DNA from 2 places in the Sporomusa aerivorans genome. Region 1 is predicted to be linked to the other one. Evidence: riboswitches for the same ligand, from Rfam matches in the RefSeq annotation. Region 1 holds a riboswitch; the other holds the start of a gene.
The links. A riboswitch is a leader RNA that binds a small molecule or an ion and turns the genes downstream of it on or off. The one in region 1 is predicted to bind cobalamin.
Positions count from the first base shown of each region.

Region 2: another riboswitch for cobalamin. It lies ahead of SATMO3_RS03575 (TonB-dependent receptor); the one in region 1 lies ahead of SATMO3_RS05280 (TonB-dependent receptor).

Region 1 is NZ_CP156926.1:1,175,264-1,178,682, reverse strand. Features, by position in the region: gene SATMO3_RS05280 (TonB-dependent receptor) at 1-1,909, opposite strand, end outside; cobalamin riboswitch at 2,156-2,339, opposite strand; gene SATMO3_RS05275 (hypothetical protein) at 2,626-2,826, shown strand; gene SATMO3_RS05270 (hypothetical protein) at 3,060-3,263, opposite strand; gene SATMO3_RS05265 (response regulator transcription factor) at 3,302-3,419, opposite strand, start outside.
Region 2 is NZ_CP156926.1:779,714-783,132, forward strand. Features, by position in the region: gene SATMO3_RS03565 (methyl-accepting chemotaxis protein) at 1-295, opposite strand, end outside; gene SATMO3_RS03570 (hypothetical protein) at 442-639, opposite strand; cyclic di-GMP riboswitch class I at 822-909, opposite strand; cobalamin riboswitch at 1,209-1,391, shown strand; gene SATMO3_RS03575 (TonB-dependent receptor) at 1,598-3,419, shown strand, end outside.

The sequences.
Region 1 (3,419 bases):
GGTCATCCTCTTTTCCGAACCATTGATGGGCGTCTTCCTTCTGCAGGCGTGTACTGCGTCCCACAATGCGGGATTGATTGTAACGGCCGCTTGCCGTCAGCCATAACGTCTCCTCCTGGTCCATGGTGAAGGTATCCTGGATTTGGACATTCAGCAGTTCCTGCCTGTAATAATTGCGGAATCTGGCCATCAGACTATCTACCGGCTGGCCTGTGTCGCCCTTGGAGTAATCATCCATCCCGGAGCCGCGGACTTTCATTTTTTCACTGGAAAAGTTCGACTGAAACTCAAGCAGCTGATGGTCTGTCAGCTTATAGCTGCCGTCCAGCTGGGCATTGTATTTATTTGACTTATAATTGCTCCATAACCGCAGAGGCGTTTTCCAGTTTATCGAATCCAAGTCGTACGCCTTTTCCGTATTGTATTTCTTATCCTGATGCAGGTAGTCGAGCATCCAGCCCCATTCCAGTTTTCCTGCCGTATCCCGCCGCTGCACTAAAAATTCCTTGGCATCAAGCACCTGTCTGCGGCTTTCCGCATAGTAGATATCCTTGGCATCCACATAACTGCCAAGCTCCACCGCTGTACCGGCACCTTCGACCCACAAGCTGTCCGGCAAGTGACGGTCAATTTTCTTCCAGCTGGCTTTGATCATCCAGTTATCATCCTGCCACTTGATCAGCGCGTCGGTATTTTTGAAATCGTTGTACCGGCGGTGCCGTTCATCTTCTTCCAGCATTTGTATCTTCTTTTTCCATTCCGTTAACTCTTTACTTTTCCCGGCCATATCAGAATTCGTTTGCGGGTCGGCTTTACTGACTGCATACTCTGCCTCGGCCTGGGCATAATCACGATAGACCTCAGCCTTGGCGGCTGCATCGGCGCTTGCAAAGAAATTTTTAAAATCAGACGCTTGGGAGAACCTTCCTGCCCATTTCTCCGTATCTTTGATAGAAGCCCATAGGATGGTCGCATTTTGCCCCGGGGCGGCTGCATAACTTCCTGCATACGCCCGGCTGTAAAAGTTATCCTGACCGGCCGTATCGTCCCGAACAAAGTTCAGCCATTGATCGGTATTGGCCTTAAAGGTTGCTTTCTCAGTTGCCGTTAAGCTGACATTATACCGCTGACCGGCATTATCAATCATATCGCCGTTAAAATTATCAAATTCCGCCTGGTAACCGTCACGCATTTTAGCGGCATACTGCAGATTGCGTTCGGCGGCATAGTTCTTATAGGGAAAATCACCGTCGCTCTGCTCACGGTTGAGCCCCACCATCAGGCTGCCGCTGCCTAACGGCGTATCTATCTGCATGGAGTAGGTCGCACCGCCGTAAGCGGCCCGTCCTGCCTCAGCAGACACATTGGCTTTGGTAGGCCGTTTAGTGACAATATTGATGACGCCACCCATATAGGTACCGCCAAACCGGCTGGGAATATAGCCGCGGTAAACTTCAATGCGTTCTACATTTTTGACCGGTATTGTCGAAATATCCACAGCAGCGTCGCCGCCGAGATTGGTAAGCACACCGTCGATAAAAATACCGACCTGGGCAGCTGTTGACCCCCGGATGCTGACCGTAGTATATTGACCTTTGCCACCTACCTCGCGCACATGAACGCCAGGGACATTTTTCAGTAAATCAGGCAATGTTTTTTGTTCGCCTTTATAATCATCGGGACGGATAACCGTAACCGAACCCGGCGATAATTTGCTTTCCCAATCAGGCCTTTTAGCCTCAACGGTAACTCCTTCCAGGGTAAAGTCCGGATTATCCGCATTCGCGCTTTCTTCGGCTTGCACCGTCTGCAAGCACACACCCAGGGATATCGCCACTGCCAATGCCAGGCTCAGCCTTTGTCCGGAGGGAAAGTTATTGCTTCCAGCTGCCTTTTTACTTTTTTTCATAATATCTCTCCACCAACAAATTTCGGTACAACAGTACAGTTCTCGCGCAACGGCACACGCTTTCATTTTCGGCTTACAGGTAGCATCATTTTTGCACAGACAGACGCTACACAGGCAAGCCAGCACTCATTCTCATCACATTTTCAAATAAAAAAACCCCCTTCCGGGAGTTGGACGCTTACGTCAGCAATCAGATGGTGTATCCTTTCGCTTGCCGTAATCTCCTCCCCGTCGCTCGCAGGTCCAAATGGTGATTGTTGGATAGGTAGTTCTCCTGACTCCGGTTCATTGCGTTCCTGCGCCTTCCCAAAGCATATGCTCCAGTGGCATTTTCGCAGGCTTGCTCCCCGTTACAGTGGCGGGACCGTGTTGGTTTTGCACCAATCTTCCCTATTAAGCCCCTAAGGGCACCTATCCCTCGCTATTCACTTGTGACAAACATCTCGGCCTTACTTAAATACGAATAAATTTTCAGTGATTTTAAAAAATCCATTTACACCGGTGAATATATTCACAAGGAAAACTTATTTAAACTAAAAAACCGCTATAATCATTAGCTTATTTGAAAAAATCGATTTACTTTATGTTTTTGGCCCGTGTTTTTGCCAGCTTTCGTGCCCTTATCCAGGCAATTAGCAGTAGTTTATGATGGATAATGTTTCCTCTTAGAATATATTGCATAACTCCTATACCGTAAATCCCCCAGGTGAGGTATTTTGCAAGAGCTGCATTTTCACTATTTCCCGCGCAAAACCGTACGAAATAAACACAGCTTGCGCTGGGCTTTAGCAAAAGTGGCAGCCGAGGTTGCCCTTATCCAGGCGATAGTTATCCTTTCTGTCAGGATAAAAAAAGAAGCCTCTCCGGATGTGTTGTTCTCATCCGGAGAGGCTTCTTTTTTCGACAAAACCGCCTGAGTAAATGCCACAAATACATATAAATCCCCTTCTATCACTCGCTAGGTATAGCAGTAATTGCTGTTCAGGGAGGTTTTTAGCGCTCTTGTTATAGTGAATATGTTTACAATTCATTCTAATTTAAAAATATTCTCATTTTATCAGGATATAAATGCCTCATTTGAGGTATCGGGGAAGAATTTTTTTTACAAGATATATTCGCCTGAGCACCATACTGCTCTATTTTTACTACATTATTTAGGCGAATTATGGCAGCGAATAGCAAAATCGACATACCCCTGCAAGGTTTCCAGTAACTCATTATTTTGCGCAATTGTAAGATTAGATAGATCCAAAGTGCCTACTGTCTCTTCAATTATTCTATTGAGTTGATACTGATTGTATCCCAGACTGTTAAGCTGGTTAATCAAATCCTTAAATTTCGCGTCCTCGACCATGGCTTAGCAACCCCACTTTCTAAAACTACCAATTCAAATTATCCACCGGCCTTATCCACCCATGATGCTCTGCCATCACAGCGGGAATATTGAAGTTTTCCGATCAGTTCAACCCGGGAACTTGTGCCTGTCTTAGCAAATAAATTGCGAATGTGA
Region 2 (3,419 bases), 400 kb from region 1:
TATCATAACTGCTGCCGAATTTGTTGCGATAACCCTGCTCGTATTGAGCCGTCCCGTCGGTATAAAACAGAAAACCACGCATATTCAGCAGCGCCCGGGTAAAATCAGTATGGGCATCTTTGACCATTATCAATCTTGTCGAAGCAGTATTAACTTTGTTACTGAATTCTACTGTCGAGGTGGTAGTGTTTGCGTAACTATGCAGCACATACCCTAATATTACGAGAAAAGATAAAATGGTCACCGCAAAAATAGTAGTAAGTTGTACAATTATTGGATACCGTCTCGTTGTCATTTTGAGCATCTCCTTGAATGTCAAGATAAGTACGTGTATATCTGGTTATATTATGGCATAGTTACATTTTTTACAGGTTACCAAACAATTAAAGTTCGATTAATTATGCAAGGAGAGGGAGGGCTAAGCGCACCGCAGCTCTCCTTTTATATTTTGAACTTACTGCTGGCCTGGGTTAATTCTGTGGCCATTTGCGCCAGGCTTTGACTTGAAGCCGCGATTTCCTGCATGGAAGCGGTTTGCTCCTCGGTCGCGCTGGCGATTGTCTGTGATTGGGGTCGCCGATGTCTGCCAGCAGCCTCAATTTCCCGGATGGCGGTGATTTCGCTGGATTCTTTGCTCAAATCATCTCGTTCTCATACTAGTGATTCTCATAGACCGACCAACTCCCGTCTAGTAAATTTGTTGCCTTTGCTAAGTCAGGTAACTGTTATCATTCAAGTCTGTGCCTAAATTTTTTAGCACTAACGAGATCGATAAAAGAAGGCAATAAAAAAAACCGGGCAGCATCTTGGTAATAATTCTCAAGAGCAACCAGGCTGTCATAGGAAGCACCTACCCTTAGACCCACGGCTTTGCGTCCCCGTTTTTCAACGGGTTTGCCATAAAACAGGATATATGAGTGTTGAAATTTTTGGATTATATTGTCAATAAATCCATCCCCAGTATAAATCTCTTAGTGTAAATTCGTCAATGAACTTCCCGGAAACTTAACATGGTATAATCATTTCTTAACAATGCAATACCTGCCTCTTTAATCCAAGCGCGGCTATCAGGACTTCGCTTTTGTGCAGGTCCTCTTCGAACGCCACAGTTTAACCGGTATAGTTTCTGTCAAGTTTCGACAGCCTCTTGACGCTTATGACATTATTTGCTAGTATAAATTAAGTATTTATTAAAGTGATTTGTAAAAAAAGATATTGTGGAAATAGGTGCCCTACGGGGCTTAATAGGGAAGTCCGGTGTAATGCCGGCGCGGTCCCGCCACTGTAACGGGGAGTGAACCTGCACAATGCCACTGGAGCGCAAGCTTTGGGAAGGCGCAGGCAAACGAAGATCCGAAGCCAGGAGAACTGCCTGTTTGACAATCACCGTTTTACCCACGACGATGGGGAGGGGATTTACGGGCGCCTGTGCCATTTCCTTCCCAGCTTTTTACAAGCTGGGATTTTTTATTAAACAGGTTTTCTTGCTCAGTAACGGCCTCTCGAAATTAGGAGGTCGATTTTTTATGTGATTTCGAGAATAGCAGGATGGTAAGGTTAGGGCTGGCTAAGGTTAGAGGAGAAGGGGATATGTAGGATGAGTAATAAGAATAGAGTAAATAAAAAAGCGCTGAAACGACGAATGACTCTGTTGGCGGCCGGTGCGGCGATGCTATTCATGGGCGCAGGCGCGGACAATGCCGTGTATGCTGAGGAAGCGGCCGAAAAAACGGTATATCAGCTGGAGGAGGTTCTGGTAGAAGGGGAAGCTTTCGTTTATCCCGGAAGTTATGTCAATAAGAAAGCCCGGTACGGGATATTAGGTTATAAGGATATTCTGGATATTCCTTACACGGAAATAAGTCTTACCGCCAAAAGCATTGAAACCTTCGGCACGCCCGGTTTAACGTTAAACGAAGTGCTGACCAATATTCCGTCGATTAGAAGCAGTACAAGCTCGCCGATGTACACGGATTTTTCCATGCGCGGCATTAACATGAACGGCAATAATATGTACTTAAACGGCATTCCAAATTTGTTTTACCAGTTCACAACACCGCCGGCGCATATCATTGAACGCATGGACGTAACTGTCGGGCCAAACGCGGGCATCAACGGCGCGACTACTTCCTCCAACGGGACAAACAGCGGTAAAAGCGCGCCGCCCGGTATGATTAATGTGATATCAAAGCGAGCCGGGGACGAGCCTGTTACCCGTTACACGCAAACCTTCTCCGGCAGGGGCTCCTGGGGCGAATACATCGATATCGGCAGACGCTTTGGTGAAAATCAGGAGTGGGGGCTTCGCGTCAACGCCGGTCATCTGGACGGCGACTTGTCGCTGGCAGGAACGGAAAAGGAAGAAAAAACCTTTTTTATCAATCTTGACCACCGGGATGACCGCAGTACCACCAATCTTCTGGCCGGGTATTTTGATCTCAGGGTAAATGAAGGGCAGCGCTGGTTTATTCTGAGCGACAGTGTAAACAAGGGACTGATGCCCAAGGTTCCCGACGCAAAGAATTCCTATGATTTTCCCGAAACAACGAAATATGTCCATGGCTATTTATCAACATTGAATCATGAGCAAAAAATCAACGACACCTGGCGCTGGTATGTGAATACGGGGATGGCGAGCCGCAGCGGCACCAAGTATAATGCGGGCTCGGCTTTATATATTGACGGTTACGGGAATTTCCTCTCATCAAACAAACTCAATCACCAGAATGAAGCTTCCAAGAATGTTTATGTTCAGACGGGTGTAAACGGTGATTTTACTGCCGGCGAAGTAAAGCACAGCCTGGCTTTTTCCGTCGACAGAGCCTGGACAAAATATTGGAATACATCGGTAAACAGCGTCGCAGGGCTGATATCCGGCAACCTGTATGACGGGATTGTATATGGAGACTATACGCTGCCTGAGGCAGGCCACGCGTCTTTGTCCTATGAAGAAACCGTCGTGGGCGTTACTCTGGCCGATACGATGGAATACAAAAAACTGCAGGTTCTGGTGGCAGGGTCAAGACGGGACGGTAAGTTCGAATCCTCGTCCGAAAAGGTGAATAATCTCGATTTGGCGCCCAGCGTTGGCATTACCTATAAGCCAGTTAAAAATGTCTCTTTTTATACCGGCTATTCCAGCAGTTACTCCCGCGGTGCGTTTGTTTCCGATGCAAAATATGAAAACAAAGGCCGTATCCTGTCGCCGGTAAAGAATAAGCAAGCAGAGGTTGGCGTCAAATACGAAAATAACGGTTTGCTGACTACGTTAAGTTATTTTGATTTAAATCAGGGAAATTATGTGGACCTGCCCGGCAGCACAAGCGGAAAATATATCCTGACGCAGGAAGGGGAAAACCGGTATAAAGGGGTGGAACTAACCGTCAACGGTAAAATTTCCCCGAAATGGAATATTACCG